One region of the Priestia flexa genome, then DNA from elsewhere that is predicted to be linked to it. Evidence: riboswitches for the same ligand, from Rfam matches in the RefSeq annotation. Region 1 holds a riboswitch; the other holds the start of a gene.
What was found. A riboswitch is a leader RNA that binds a small molecule or an ion and turns the genes downstream of it on or off. The one in region 1 is predicted to bind S-adenosylmethionine.

Region 2: another riboswitch for S-adenosylmethionine. It lies ahead of LZP85_RS11365 (MetQ/NlpA family ABC transporter substrate-binding protein); the one in region 1 lies ahead of LZP85_RS17775 (methionine ABC transporter ATP-binding protein).

The regions. Positions count from the first base shown of each region.
Region 1 is NZ_CP090431.1:3,444,308-3,451,902, reverse strand. Features, by position in the region: gene LZP85_RS17815 (3-hydroxyacyl-CoA dehydrogenase/enoyl-CoA hydratase family protein) at 1-44, shown strand, start outside; gene LZP85_RS17810 (acetyl-CoA C-acetyltransferase) at 57-1,235, shown strand; gene LZP85_RS17805 (acyl-CoA dehydrogenase family protein) at 1,257-3,041, shown strand; gene LZP85_RS17800 (arsenate reductase family protein) at 3,197-3,553, shown strand; gene gcvH (glycine cleavage system protein GcvH) at 3,667-4,050, shown strand; gene LZP85_RS17790 (YusG family protein) at 4,159-4,401, shown strand; gene LZP85_RS17785 (toprim domain-containing protein) at 4,632-4,982, shown strand; gene LZP85_RS17780 (thioredoxin family protein) at 4,996-5,295, shown strand; SAM riboswitch class I at 5,440-5,546, shown strand; gene LZP85_RS17775 (methionine ABC transporter ATP-binding protein) at 5,657-6,685, shown strand; gene LZP85_RS17770 (methionine ABC transporter permease) at 6,675-7,343, shown strand; gene LZP85_RS17765 (MetQ/NlpA family ABC transporter substrate-binding protein) at 7,360-7,595, shown strand, end outside.
Region 2 is NZ_CP090431.1:2,188,569-2,196,163, reverse strand. Features, by position in the region: gene LZP85_RS11390 (AlbA family DNA-binding domain-containing protein) at 1-304, shown strand, start outside; gene LZP85_RS11385 (flagellar basal body-associated FliL family protein) at 490-648, shown strand; gene LZP85_RS11380 (DinB family protein) at 704-1,183, opposite strand; gene LZP85_RS11375 (GNAT family N-acetyltransferase) at 1,302-1,766, shown strand; gene LZP85_RS11370 (YjcZ family sporulation protein) at 1,852-1,971, shown strand; SAM riboswitch class I at 2,130-2,243, shown strand; gene LZP85_RS11365 (MetQ/NlpA family ABC transporter substrate-binding protein) at 2,327-3,145, shown strand; gene LZP85_RS11360 (methionine ABC transporter ATP-binding protein) at 3,158-4,171, shown strand; gene LZP85_RS11355 (methionine ABC transporter permease) at 4,173-4,838, shown strand; gene LZP85_RS11350 (L-lactate dehydrogenase) at 4,857-5,807, shown strand; gene LZP85_RS11345 (hypothetical protein) at 5,867-6,316, opposite strand; gene LZP85_RS11340 (DUF1659 domain-containing protein) at 6,437-6,658, shown strand; gene LZP85_RS11335 (DUF2922 domain-containing protein) at 6,675-6,887, shown strand; gene LZP85_RS11330 (BlaI/MecI/CopY family transcriptional regulator) at 6,952-7,371, shown strand; gene LZP85_RS11325 (M56 family metallopeptidase) at 7,368-7,595, shown strand, end outside.

The sequences.
Region 1 (7,595 bases):
GTATGCAACATATGCTAGTAAAAGGGAAACCATTGCGTAACTAAGGGGGAGAAGGAATGAGAGAAGCGGTAATTGTAGCTGGTGCTAGAACACCGGTTGGAAAAGCGAAAAAAGGGACGCTTGCTACGGTTCGTCCTGATGATTTAGGTGCAATTACGGTAAAGGAAACGCTGAGAAGAGCAGGAGGCTATGAAGGACCAATTGACGATTTAATTATTGGCTGTGCCATGCCAGAAGCCGAACAAGGCTTGAACATGGCTCGTAATATCGGAGCGTTAGCGGGACTTCCATATACGGTTCCAGCGATTACAATTAATCGTTATTGCTCTTCAGGGTTACAGAGTATTGCCTATGGAGCAGAGCGCATTATGTTAGGGCAGGCCAAGACGGTATTGGCTGGAGGAGCCGAGTCTATGAGCATGGTTCCGATGTTTGGAAATGTGGCTCGCCCGAATGTACAGCTGGTAGAAAATGCACCTGAATATTACATGGGAATGGGGCATACAGCTGAGCAAGTTGCGCTGAAATATGGCATTTCACGTGAAGACCAAGATGCATTTGCTGTAAGAAGTCATCAAAAAGCAGCTAAAGCTCTTCAAGAAGGCAAGTTTAAAGATGAAATTGTACCTGTTGAAGTGACGATGAGAAGGTTAAATAGTCAAAATAAAATGGAAGAAAATAAGGTTGTTTTTTCACAAGATGAAGGAGTGCGTGAAGGGACAACAGCAGCAATTTTAAGCAAGTTACGACCTGCATTTTCTATGACGGGTTCGGTAACGGCAGGGAATTCATCGCAAACAAGTGATGGAGCTGCTACCGTAATGCTAATGGATCGTGAACAAGCAGATGCAGAAGGTTTGCGTCCGCTAGCAAAGTTTCGTTCGTTTGCAGTTGGTGGCGTTCCACCAGAAGTGATGGGGATTGGTCCAATAGCAGCTATTCCAAAAGCATTAAAGCTAGCGGGACTTGAACTTTCAGATATTGGACTATTTGAGTTAAACGAGGCCTTTGCATCTCAAGCGTTAGGGGTTATTCGTGAATTGAACATTGATGAAGATCGTGTGAATGTTAACGGTGGAGCAATTGCTCTGGGCCATCCACTTGGCTGCACCGGTACAAAATTAACGCTCAGTTTATTGCATGAAATGAAGAGAAGAAATGAACAATTTGGCGTTGTAACGATGTGTATTGGTGGCGGGATGGGCGCTGCTGGTGTATTTGAATTATTAGCTTAATGAAATAAGGGGGATATGGAGATGGCAAACCAAACGGAACAAACAATTAAAGGTGGTAGCTTTTTAATTAACGATCTTTCAGCAGAGCGAGTATATACACCAGAGGATTTCACAAGCGAACATAAAATGATTGCCAAAACAACGGATGAATACGTTGAGAACGAAGTAATACCGCAAGTAGAATTTTTAGAAAAGCATGAGTTTGATCGCTCAGTAAAGCTATTAAAGCAAGCCGGTGACCTTGGATTACTAGGAGCTGATGTTCCAGAAGAGTATGGAGGTCTTGGGTTAGATAAGGTTGCATCGGCATTAATTGCTGAAAAAATGTCGCGTGCAGGCGGATTTTCTATCACACACGGTGCACATGTTGGAATCGGTTCTCTTCCGATTGTGTTGTTCGGAACAGAGGAGCAAAAGCAAAAGTATCTACCAGATTTAGCAACTGGAGGTAAGATTGCCGCGTATGCGTTAACAGAGCCAGGATCAGGTTCAGATGCATTAGGAGCGAAAACGGTCGCTCGTCTAAATGCAGAAGGTACTCACTACGTGTTAAATGGTGAAAAACAATGGATTACAAACGCTGGTTTTGCTGATGTATTTGTTGTGTATGCGAAAATAGATGGAGAGCAGTTCTCAGCGTTTATCGTTGAACGTGACTATGCGGGTGTATCTGTTGGTCCTGAAGAAAAGAAAATGGGTATTAAGAGTTCTTCAACGCGTACCCTTATTTTAGAAGATGCACATGTACCAAAAGAAAACGTACTTGGACAAATTGGAAAAGGTCATATCATCGCGTTTAATATCTTAAATATCGGTCGCTATAAGCTAGGTGTAGGCGCAGTAGGAGCTGGTAAGCGTGCGATGGAATTAACTTCTGAATACGTGAATCAACGCCAACAGTTTAAGACACCGATTGCAAAATTTTCGTTAACACAAGAAAAGATTGCAACCATGGCATCGAAATTATATGCTTCTGAAAGCTCTGTTTATCGTACGGTTGGTCTCTTTGAAGACAGAATGGGTCAGCTATCGGAAGAGCAACAAAAAGATGGAAAAGAAATTGCTGCCTCAATTGCAGAGTATGCCATTGAGTGTTCGTTAAATAAAGTATTTGCAACGGAAGTGCTAGATTATTTGGTAGACGAGGGAGTTCAGCTTCATGGTGGCTATGGCTTTATGAGCGAATATGAAATTGAGCGCTTGTACCGTGATTCTCGAATCAACCGTATTTTTGAAGGAACAAATGAAATCAATCGTTTATTGGTGCCAGGAACGTACTTACGCAAAGCCTTAAAAGGTGAGCTTCCATTGTTACAAAAAGCTCAGTCACTACAGGAAGAGCTTATGATGCTAATGCCTGAAGAAGCTGGAGAAGGCGCATTAGATCAATCTAAACTATTAGTTCGTAATGGTAAAAAAATTGCGCTATTACTACTTGGTCTAGCAGCTCAAAAGTATGGTAAAAAACTTGAGGGTGAACAAGAGGTGTTAGTTAATATTTCTGACATGATCAGCAACGTATATGCAATGGAATCTGCTGTATTACGTACGGAAAAAGCAATTTTGAAAAATGGAGAAGAAAAAAATCAGCTTAAAGTCAACTATACAAAAGTATTCTGCCAAGAAGCATTTAATAAAATTGAAGCGGATGCAAAAGAAACGCTTATTGCTGTAGAAGAAGGAGATACGCTACGTATGATGCTCTCGTCATTACGAAAGCTAACTCGTCACACGCCGGTCAACGTTATTGTTGTTAAGCGAGAAATTGCAAAGGTTGTATTGGAAGAAGAGCGCTTTATTGTGTAATTTTAAAGTATGTAATAGAGAAGAGAGCTGTGTAAAGGGAAAGTATGAGTATGCTCCTTTACACAGCTTTTCTTTGTTTAACTGCAAACTAAAATAGGTAAATTAAATTTGGATGTGTTAAAATACGAAAAAGCGAAGAAAAAGGAGGCGAAATAATGAGCGTATTATTCTATTCATATCCTAAATGTGGTACATGTCGAAAAGCAAAACAATGGCTAGATCAAAATGGTGTGGCGTATGAAGAAATTCATATTATCGAAAATCCACCAACGAAAGAGCAGCTAACGAGCTATTATCAAAATAGTGGCTTGCCGCTAAAGAAATTCTTTAATACAAGCGGAAAGAAGTATCGTGAGCTAGGTCTGAAAGACAAAGTTGCAACAGCAAGTAATGAGGAATTACTTGAAATCCTTTCATCTGACGGGATGTTAATCAAGCGCCCGTTATTAACTGACGGTGATAAAGTAACGGTAGGATTTAAAGAAGAAGAATTTGACACAACGTGGAAATAAATTTAAAATTCCGTGCGGATTCAAATAGAAAAAACCTGTTGTTTACGTTACACTGATAAGAGGTAGTCGTTGCTATTCATTAGCGGCATACATAATTTATTGGAGGGATTAAGATGAGTACACCAAAAGAGTTGCGTTATTCAGAAGAGCATGAGTGGGTAAAAAGCGAAGGAGAAGTTTTCCGGGTAGGAATTACACACTTTGCACAATCTGAACTTGGTGACATTGTATTTGTTGAGCTTCCAGAAGTTGGCGATAAAGTTGAAGCAGACGAGCCGTTTGGTAGCGTAGAATCTGTGAAAACAGTATCAGAGCTATATGCACCAATTAGCGGTGAGGTTGTAGAAGTAAACGAAGAATTAAGCGATAATCCTGAGTTTGTAAACGAGTCTCCATATGAAAAAGCATGGATGGTTGTAATTAAGCCTGCTGATTCGGCAGATGTTGAGAAGCTTATGACAGCTGAACAATACGATGAAATGATTAACGAAGGTTAATTGACTTCATCTTAAGACATTTCACTTGGTATATCCATAATTTGTCTTCATGGACCTATAACAAAAAGGGCACTCTATTTAGTAAACAAGCTAAAGGGGTGTCTTTTTATGTTCGAACGTAAAAAAATTGACATAACGGATCGAATTACAGCAAAATTTCATGAAAATGGTATGCAATTGTATGTAGATAAACAATCAATTGGCCATGTGAATTATGGTGCAACGGGTAATCAATATAATTTAGAGTCAGGTTACACGCAAGAAAATAACAAGATTTATCAGTATGCTGACGTCCAGGCTGGAGCTACACAAAAGTATACGGACTGCGATTCAGAAGAGGGTTGGTGCTAAATTTAGCATGAAACCTCTGAGTGCGAGACTGATGGCGCCAACCACATAAGGTTTGGCGCCATCAGTCTAAGATGACCGAAAATAGTCTATTTTTTCAATAAAAACAATTCATATATGTTCTTTTTACAGCAAAATCTTTTAAAAAACAGGGGAACTGTGTTACATTAACGAATATTGTATAGCATAAAGGAATAACGTTACTATACAACTGATAATTATAGGTGATGACGATGCGTTTAATAGAAATTGAAAAAGTAATTATTGTAGAAGGTAAGTCTGACAAAAAGCGAATCGAAAGTATTATTAATGAACCGATTGAGATTATTTGTACAAATGGAACCATCAGCTTGTCAAAGCTAGATGAGATTATCGATTCCACGTATGATAAAGATGTGTATATCTTGGTTGACTCAGATGATTCCGGCAATAAATTACGGAAACAGTTTAAAAAAGAACTTCCGGAAGCGGAGCACCTTTATATCGATAAAATGTATCGTGAGGTAGCGGCGGCCCCAAGAAATCATATTGCTACGGTACTTTTAAGTGCTAATATAGATGTTAACGCAGAATTTTTAATATAGAAGGATGAGTAACATGGAAGAGTGGACAGAGGAACAGCTAGACGAAAAGCTAAATAAAGACGAGCGTACGGTTATTTTTTTCCATACACCCCTTTGTGGAACGTGCCAACTAGCTAAAAAAATGTTAACAGTAGTAGAAGCGATTATTCCAGACTTAACAATCGGAATGAGTAATTTAAACTATATGCCTGCTAAAGCGTCTTTGCTTGAAATTGAAAGTGTTCCATGCCTAATTGAATATGGAAATGGCGAAGTGAAGCAGAAGCTGTATGCTTTTCACTCTGTTGAATACGTAATGGAACGTCTTAGTTAAACAAACATTTGTTTAAGAGTGTGCATGGGATTATTATCCTATGCGCATTTTTTGTTGACACCCTTTCTGACACATGCTAGAATCACAAACATAAATGAATGAATATTTGATGAAAACAAAATAATTTCAATAATTTGTCGTTAACTCTTATCAAGAGAGGTGGAGGGACTGTGCCCTATGAAACCCGGCAACCGTCAGACTAACTGAAATGGTGCCAATTCCTGCAAAGCATAAGCTTTGAAAGATGAGAGAAAGGATTTTATCAAAAACCTTTCTGCTCACGTGTAGAAAGGTTTTTTTATTTTCTAAAAGCAAGGACACACTAAGCAGACAGAGCAAGTCAACAAAGAAGGTGAAGAAGATGATTACGTTACAAGATGTAACGAAAATATATGATGCTAAAAGTGGGAAAGTCACGGCCGTTGATCAGGTTAATTTATCAGTGGCAAAAGGCGAAATCTTCGGCATCATTGGATACAGTGGAGCAGGGAAAAGCTCTCTTATTCGCTTATTAAATGGTTTAGAAACACCTACTTCTGGAACAGTAGAAGTAGCAGGAAATCAAATTGGGAAAATTAAAGGTGCTAAGCTTAGACAAGCTCGCCAAGAAATTAGCATGATTTTTCAGCATTTTAATTTACTTTGGTCTCGTACCGTGCAGGAAAACATTGCGTTTCCACTTGAAATTGCCGGTGTTCCAAAAAACAAACGAGCAGAACGTGTAAACGAGCTCATTAAACTAGTTGGATTAGAAGGTAGAGAAAATGCCTACCCATCTCAGCTGAGTGGCGGGCAAAAACAGCGTGTAGGAATCGCAAGAGCGTTAGCTAATAACCCAAAAGTCTTATTATGTGACGAAGCAACATCGGCACTTGATCCACAAACAACAGATTCGATCTTGGATTTGCTAGTTGATATTAATGAAAAGCTAGGTTTAACGATTGTCTTAATCACGCATGAAATGCACGTAATCCGTAAAATTTGTCATCGCGTAGCTGTGATGGAAAATGGAAAAGTAGTCGAACAAGGAGAAGTACTTGAAGTATTCCGTAAACCACAGCAAAATATTACAAAGCGATTTGTACAGCAAATTTCAGAGCCAGAAGAAACGTTTGAGACAGTGGAGCAGGTGAAGGAACTTTATCCAAGCGGTCGAATTGTTCAGCTCACATTTGTAGGTGGAAAAGCGGAGCAACCGCTCATTACGAGCATTTTAAAAGCATTTGATGTCACGATTAACATCTTACAAGGGAAAGTTTCTTATACACAAACGGGCTCTTATGGAACCTTATTTATTCATTTAGATGGTGAAGAAGCAGAGGTTAATAAAGTAATTGAGTACATCCGTGAACAACAGGTAGAAATTGAGGTGATGACGGATGCTAACTGAATTATTCCCAAACGTAACGTATGATAAATTTAGTGCAGCAACGATTGAAACACTTTATATGACAAGTATCTCAGTTGTTGCCACGTTTATATTAGGAATTGTGCTAGGCTTACTTCTATTTTTAACAGGCAAAGGTCAGCTTTGGGAAAACCGCTTCGTTAATATTATTATAGGAGCTTTTGTAAACATCTTTCGATCCATTCCATTTATCATCTTACTAATTTTGCTCATTCCGTTTACAAAAGCAATTGTGGGAACAATGCTAGGAGCAGAAGCAGCTTTGCCAGCTCTTATTGTTGGAGCCGCACCATTTTACGCGCGTATGGTTGAAATCGGCCTTCGCGAAATCGATAAAGGTGTGATTGAAGCAGCAAAATCCATGGGAGCGAAAACAAGCACAATTATCTTTAAAGTGCTGCTTCCAGAATCAATGCCTGCTTTAATTTCTGGTTTGACGGTTACAGCAATCGCACTCATTGGCTATACAGCAATGGCTGGAGCGGTTGGAGCTGGTGGTTTAGGAAACTTAGCATATTTAGAAGGCTTCCAGCGAAATAATAGTGATGTAACCCTTGTTGCGACAGTTTTAATTTTAGTGATTGTATTTATTATCCAGTTTATTGGTGATTTTATCACGTCTAAAATTGATAAACGATAAGAGGAGGAAATATATTATGAAAAAATGGGTTTCAACATTTGCTTTATCATCTGCTTTAGTTTTAGGTTTAGCTGCTTGTGGTTCATCTGGAGGCAGTGGGTCAGATTCATCAGAAGACGAAAAGAAAATTGTGGTGGGGGCGTCAAACATTCCTCACGCTGAAATTTTAGAAGAAGCAAAGCCATTGTTAGAGGAAAAAGGAATTGAGTTAGACATTAAACCATTCCAAGATTATATTTTACCTAACACAGC
Region 2 (7,595 bases), 1.3 Mb from region 1:
TGAATGTATGACGCAGCTCAACGCTGAATTAGAAGATATGATTGTTGTAATTGATCTTGAAAACGTGCGAAATGATGTTTTGTATTTTAACCATGAGGCATATAAAGGTTTTTTAAGAGAAGAAGGCCTAGTTTTTTCTGATAAAAAGCATTATCGATTTAATAAATCTTTTCGAGCTATGAAGCTAAAAGAAAAAAACGGTGAATCTTTATTTCAATATGTTGATTATATTATTAACGCGTTTGGTCTCTCAAAAAACAAAGCTCTTCATTTTCTTATGCAATCTTTTTATCAATCAAAGTAAAAAAATGACTATTTTTTAACAATTGAGAACATTTATACATTTTCCGAAAAAGGTATGGTACCATCAAATAGAGTGAGGGGAATAGTGGTTATTCCTCAAACTCGCTTGAATAAACCTTTCAAACAAAAGGGGATGTTACAAAGGTTTATATCAGACTTTGTGAGACATAGGGGAGAGAATGAAACATGAAAAAGGTTGGGTCCATTCTGTTAATCGTGTTAGCGCTAGCAGGATTGGGAGGGGTGTGCGCTGCTTATTATCATTTCGAGCAGCAAAAAGAAGCAGTAGATAAGTTTGTGGTAAATGAAACATACATATTAACAGTAGGGGTAACACAAATATAGAGATTTTAACCAGATATACGGGTAAGCTATTCAAGAAAAAAAATCCTAACAATTGTTAGGATTTTTTTTCTTGAATAGCTTTTTTAATTTGTTTAATTGTTTCAACATGCATTCCCTCATGGTAAAAGCTAAACAAGAACGTGCTGCCAACGTGATCAAACGAAATGCCAGCTTTATTAGTGAACGGCTTGGCTAGTTTCAAATCATAATGAGCGGGTATGAATTCTTTAATACGCTCAGTTTGAGTCATCAGCTCTTCTTTTAGTTGAATTAAGGTAGGAGGTGTTTCCTTCCATTGAGAAGGTATTGTTCCAGCCGCGAATAATCGCTCATATGAGGCAGGCAATTGATTTTTCTTTCCAGCAAGCTCAAAAACAAGCTTTTCTTGAATATATGCAATGTGCCCTAAATTCCAAACAATGTTGTTTGAAAAGCCATCGGGAGTTACTAACGATTCCTGTTCAGTTACGCTTGATAAAACTTTTAGCGTAATACTTCGAACGGTTTCTAAATGATGTAATAACAATAAATTCATAAATAATTCCTCCTTTAGACTTGTTTCTTTTCTAGTAATATCTTTTAATTATAACAGGGAAACAGTCAAATACGGTGTAGTTTGCTTAACGAAAATAGTAAGAAGAAAGGGCGATATCATGTCTAGTTTACGTTTTGAAAAAATATTGCAAGTAACAAAGAATCATATTGAGTTGTTAAAGGAAGCTGATCCATCAGAAGAGGTTATTTCAGGCTATATTGAGAGAGGAACATGCATTGCAGGAAGAGCAGATGGTGAGTTAGTGGGGCTTGTTGTACTGCTACCAACAAGGCCGAATACGGTGGAAATTGTCAATATTGTAGTAAAGAAAAACATGCGAAATCAAGGATACGGAAAGCAATTGGTGGAAGAAGCTTTAAAGCTTTCAAAGCACTATGGATATAAAAGCGTAGAAATTGCAACAGGTAATTCAAGTATTGAGCAGTTGGCGTTGTATCAAAAATGTGGATTTCGTATTACAGGAATTGAAATTGATCACTTTGTTCATAACTATGAAGAAGAAATCTATGAAAATGGTATTCAATGTCGTGATATGATTCGACTGCGACAAATATTGAGTTAAGGGTACATATTTTTAGAAAATAGGCGTTTAGACAAGCAAAAGGATGATGCGTGCATACACTGAGACAGAAAGGATGGTGTATGTTATGTGTTTTTACGGCGGTTATTGTGGAGGATACGGCTATAATAAAGGCGGCAGTGGGTTTGCCTTAATCTTAGTTCTGTTTATTCTTCTTGTTATTGTAGGATGCATTTGTTGGAATTAATAAAGAAAAGAAGCATACAAAAGGAGACTTTTGTATGCTTCTTTTCTTTAAATTAAAACTAATCTAAAAATTTTTATAAAATAAAATTAAAAAAATATTGACACTATATACAAACTACCTGTAGAATAGCCATCATAACAAAGTGAATAAAAAAGCAACTCTTATCGAGAGTGGTGGAGGGACTGGCCCTATGAAACCCGGCAACCTATCAGCAATCGTGCTGTAACGGTGCTAAATCCTGCGGTGTATCTTTATACACTGAAAGATAAGAGAAGCGGATTGGTTAAAATCGCTTCTCTTTATCTGCAAGAGGCGTTTTTTTTATGGAAAAAAAGAAAAGGGAGCGATTGGCATAATGAAAAAAACAACAAAAGTACTAGGTTTAACACTGGCATCAGCACTACTAATTGTAACGGCTGCGTGCGGAAAAGAAGAAGCAAAGACTTTGAGCACAGAAAAAATTACAATCGGAGTAACTGGTGGTCCTCATCAACAAATTAACGAAGAAGTGAAGAAGTTAGCAGAAAAAGATGGATTAGAGATTACCATTAAAACGTTTAACGACTATAATACACCGAACACAGCGCTTGATGAACGTGATTTAGATTTAAATAATTATCAAACATTACCGTTTTTAGAACAACAGGTAAAAGATAAAGGCTATAAAATTGAGGATGCGTTTAAAACGGTTGCGTTTCCAATGGGTATTTATGCAGACGGCATTAAAGATATAAAAGAACTGAAAAAAGGTGACAAAATTGCTGTGCCAAATGATCCAAGTAATGAATATCGTGCGTTAAAGCTATTTGAAGCGGCTGGAGTTATTAAATTAAAAGAAGGCGTTGAAGAAAAAGCAACGAAAAAAGACGTAGCTGAAAATAAACTGGATCTTGAAATCGTTGAGCTAGAAGCTTCACAAATTCCATCTCAATTAGGTGAAGTAGCAGCTGCTGCAATTAACACAAACTTTGCGATGGGTGCAGGTTTAACAATTAATGATGATGCCATTTTCCATGAAGAAATTGAAAACAATCCATATCCAAACTACGTTGTTGTACGTACGGAAAATAAAGATGATGAAGTTGTAAAACAGCTAGAGAAATACTTCCATTCAGATGAAATTCGTCAATTTATTGAAGAAGAGTTTAACGGCTCAGTTGTCCCAGCATTTTAAGGAGTGGTGAACGTGATTGAATTAAAGCAGACTTCCAAAACATATGAAGTCAACGGCAAGAAAGTGGAGGCTGTGAAAGACGTGTCCTTGACTATTGAAAAAGGAGAGGTGTTCGGAGTAATTGGATATAGCGGTGCGGGGAAAAGTACGCTGATTCGCTGTGTTAATCTACTTGAAAAACCAACGTCTGGAGAAGTATTCATTAATGGTGTAAGCCTAACGACTCTTTCAAAGCAGGATCTTCAAAAGACACGCCGGAAAATCGGCATGATTTTCCAGGGTTATAATTTATTAAAAACAGCAACTGTATATGAAAACATTGCAATTCCTCTAAAACTAGAAGGCATTGATAAAGAAACCATTCAAAAGCGCGCAGAGAAGTATTTAGAAATTGTCGGGTTGTCTGATAAAGTTAATCACTACCCGTCTCAGCTATCTGGCGGTCAAAAGCAGCGTGTTGCCATTGCACGAGCGTTAGCGCATGAGCCTGAAATTTTATTAAGCGATGAGGCCACAAGTGCCTTAGATCCAGAAACAACGGAAGCTATCTTGGAGTTACTATTAAAAATTAACCGAGAATTAGGCTTAACAATTTTTCTAATTACGCACGAATTAAACGTTGTTCAACGTATTTGTGATCGCGTAGCAGTGATGGAAAATGGAAGAGTTGTAGAAGAAGGAAAAGTAGTGGATATATTTACTCATCCACAGCATCCAACAACTAAGCGTTTTATTGGTTCAGAATCTGCATTTAATCTTCCAGAAGCTTTAAAAACAGAATATCGTAAAACTGGTAAGCTTGTATCACTTTATTTTAAAGGAAGTGAAAAGTCCAATGAACCGGCGCTTGCGATGGTTTCACGCAAATTTGATGTATTACCAAGTATTTTAGCCGGTGGAATTGAACAGTTAAAAAATGAAACGCTTGGAAAGCTGCTTGTTCATTTAAGAGGAGATAAGGAAGCTTATGAAGAAGCAATCGGATATTTAGAAAGTGAAGGCGTTATTGTAGAGGAGTGGAAATAAGATGGCTGAATTTTTTGTAGAGTGGGGAGACGTTATTTGGGAAGGCTTCCTTCAAACGTTAACCATGACAAGTATCTCATTAGTTATTGCCATCTTGATTGGTTTACCGCTTGGGATTTTACTTGTTGTAACTAGACAGGGTGGACAGTCAGAAAACAGATGGTTATACCAAGTTCTGAACTGGATCATCAACATTATTCGTTCGATTCCATTTATTATTCTATTATTCTTCATTCTACCATTTACTAAGCTTATTGCTGGAACAACCATTGGTGTACAAGGCGTAATTGTTCCCCTTGTGGTTTATACCGCACCTTATATTGCAAGATTAATGGAGTCTGCGCTGTTAGAAGTTGATAAAGGAATAGTGGAAGCATATCAATCAATGGGGATTTCAACGTCAAAAATTATTTGGTACGTTGTTGTAAGAGAAGCGCGTTCTGGTATTATCTTAGGATTAACTATTGCAACAATTGGTCTCATCGGTGCTACTGCAATGGCAGGCCTTGTTGGTGCTGGTGGGCTTGGAGATATCGCCTTTCAATATGGGCATTTACGCTTTGAACCAACAGTGATGTACACAACTATTCTCGTATTAATTATTATGGTACAGTTGATTCAATCGTTTGGTAGCCAGCTAGCTAAGAGATTAAAAAGAGAAGGGTAAGAGAGAGGTAGGTTGCTCATGGGAAGGAAAGTTGGAATTATTGGATGTGGCAATGTTGGCTCAGCGACAGCTTTTTCATTAGTTAATCAGCAAGCAATAGAAGAATTGGTACTTGTGGATTGTTTAAAGGAAAAAGCGGAAGGTGACGCGCTTGATTTACAGGATGCAACTGTCACAGCGTCTGGGGTTACAAACGTATATGCAGGTGGATTGGTCGATATTAAAGATGCAGATGTGATTATTATAAGCGTTGCCGGTCCAAGACCTCAAAAAGGTGAAACGCGGCTTGATGAACTAAAAGCAACTGCACCTATTATTATGGAAGTAGTTACAACTCTAAAAGAGCTTGGTTTCTCAGGCTGTTACGTTGTAGCCACAAATCCATGTGATGTTATTACATACCATGTATGGAGTTTGTCTGGATTGCCAAGAGAGCGTGTAATTGGAACAGGAACTTTATTAGATAGTTCACGTCTTCGGCGAGTTGTTGCAAATGAACTCAAGGTAAAGCCACATGACGTTCATGCGTATATGCTTGGTGAACATGGCGATTCGCAGTTTGCACTATGGTCACATTCAACAATTTTTGGACAAAAACTAGAAGATTACTACCAACATGAGCAGTCTATTTTAGATAAAGAAAAAATTGAAAAAGAAGTGATCAAACTAGGTTTTGAAATCTATTGGCTGAAAGGAAATACGGAATTTGGTATTGGAAACGCGATTGCACAGCTAACCAAAGCCATTGTCAGTAACGAACGAGCTGTTTTTCCAGTTTCTACGATATTGCAGGGAGAGTATGGCTTACATGACGTAGCTATTAGTATTCCATCTGTTATTGGAAAAGGAGGAATTGAGAAACGAATTCCTCTTCATTTATCACTAGAAGAACATCGTAAGCTGGAATATTCAGCAAACATTATTCAAACAGCAATTTCTGAAATCCGTTCTCAAAAAATACAGCACTAAAAAAGCACGCTTTTCTGAAAAGCGTGCTTTTTAACGATAGCTTGTCGTACATACATAACTCATACTAAATAAAATAAGGTTTTTGCCTGCTCCGTCTTTTTGAAAATTTCTATGGTTGTAACAAGCAAAAAGGTAAAAGCAACACTAGAGGCTAAAAGGGAAATACGCAAAAATAAACGCTTTCTCTTTAACAGCCGATAAATAAAGAAAAGCATGATCCCAATTAACACAATACAAGCAATACCAAGTTGGATAGAGAGCTTTGCTAACTCATCAATGGTTTCTTTAAATAAAAGTAGCCCTTCGTTGTTAAGCTTTGTTTCAGAAATATTTGTTTTTTCTTCATGGTTTAATACGCCGATGTCCCACTTTTGAGAGGATGTATCATTGTATACTGTGTAATAAAACGGCCCGAGTTTTTGTTCATCAACGTGATGGTTACTTGCTGAGACGTGTGAAGCAATGGGAAAGGCGAGTAAAAAAATAAGCAGTGAAATCCATCTTTTCATAGTTAAAATCCTCTTTCTCTATCACAATCTTCTTTTATTATAAAGGAGATTTTTTTTTGTATCTATCATCCCTCCGTCCTATTTAGATTTCTATATATAAGGCGAAAGGGGGAATGAAGGATGGCAGAAAAAATTCAGGAAAAAAGCCAGCTTCGCATGACATTTCACAACGGTGATAAGGAGGATGGAACGATGATTTTAAAATCCAAACTATACCCAAATATTGCAATAGCTTCTTCACCTGATGCGTTGCTAACAGTAAGTGAAGCCATTGCGAGTCTACAGTTACTTCCACTTGTTGAAGTCGCAGAAGTCGTAACATATACGCTTGTAAGTGAATAATAAAGGGGGGAGCTAAATGAAAACATTAACAATGCAGTTTTTGAACTTAGAACAAAAAACAGTGGGTATTTCAATTGAGCAGCCGAAAGAAGGGCTTGAAGCTTCTGAAATCAGCGCAGCTATGGATCAGATTTTAGCAAGCAATGTGTTCACATCAAATGGTGGAACACTTACATCAAAAAAGGGTGCACAAATCATTGAGCGTAACGTAACGGAATTTGAAATCTAAACATGGTTTGCCTTGACCAAAAACCACCTCCGCACTACAATGAGTAGTGTGAGGTGGTTTTTTTATGAAGATTCAACAGTTTAAGTTTAAAGAAAGTGGCTTGAATCGTTTTTTTGGACCTCTAGAAGCAAAGGTAATGGAATGTATATGGCATGGAAAACAAATGACAATTAAAGATGTTCAAATTGCTCTTGAAAAAGATAAGATAGTCAACTTCAATACGGTTATGACCGTTATGAATCGTCTTGTAGAAAAAGGGCTGTTGGACAAGTATGTAAAAGGGAGAGTTTCCGTTTATCAACCTGTGCTGTCACAGCAGGAATTTTTAGAAGGGCAATCTAAGGAATTAACGTCTGAATTAATTGATGAATTTGGACTCTTGGCTGTGAGTCATATGTTAGATGCAGTAGAAGAAGCAGATGAAGAGCTGCTGCTGCTTTTAGAACAGAAAATTAAAAAGTTAAAAGCGAGCGAAGAAATATGAATAAAAAGCAATCTGTTGTTCTTTTTTACGCATCCATACTAGTAGCCATTAGCCTGCTTGTACAAATGACGGTTTATCTCATAGACCCACATCATCATTTAAATGTGTTTACTCTATGCTATCACGCTGTAGAACATATTGGTTGGAAGTGGGCACAGTATGTTTTATATGGGTTTGTGGTTTATACCCTCTTGCTTGTTTTCTGGAAGCTAACTAGACAGTTT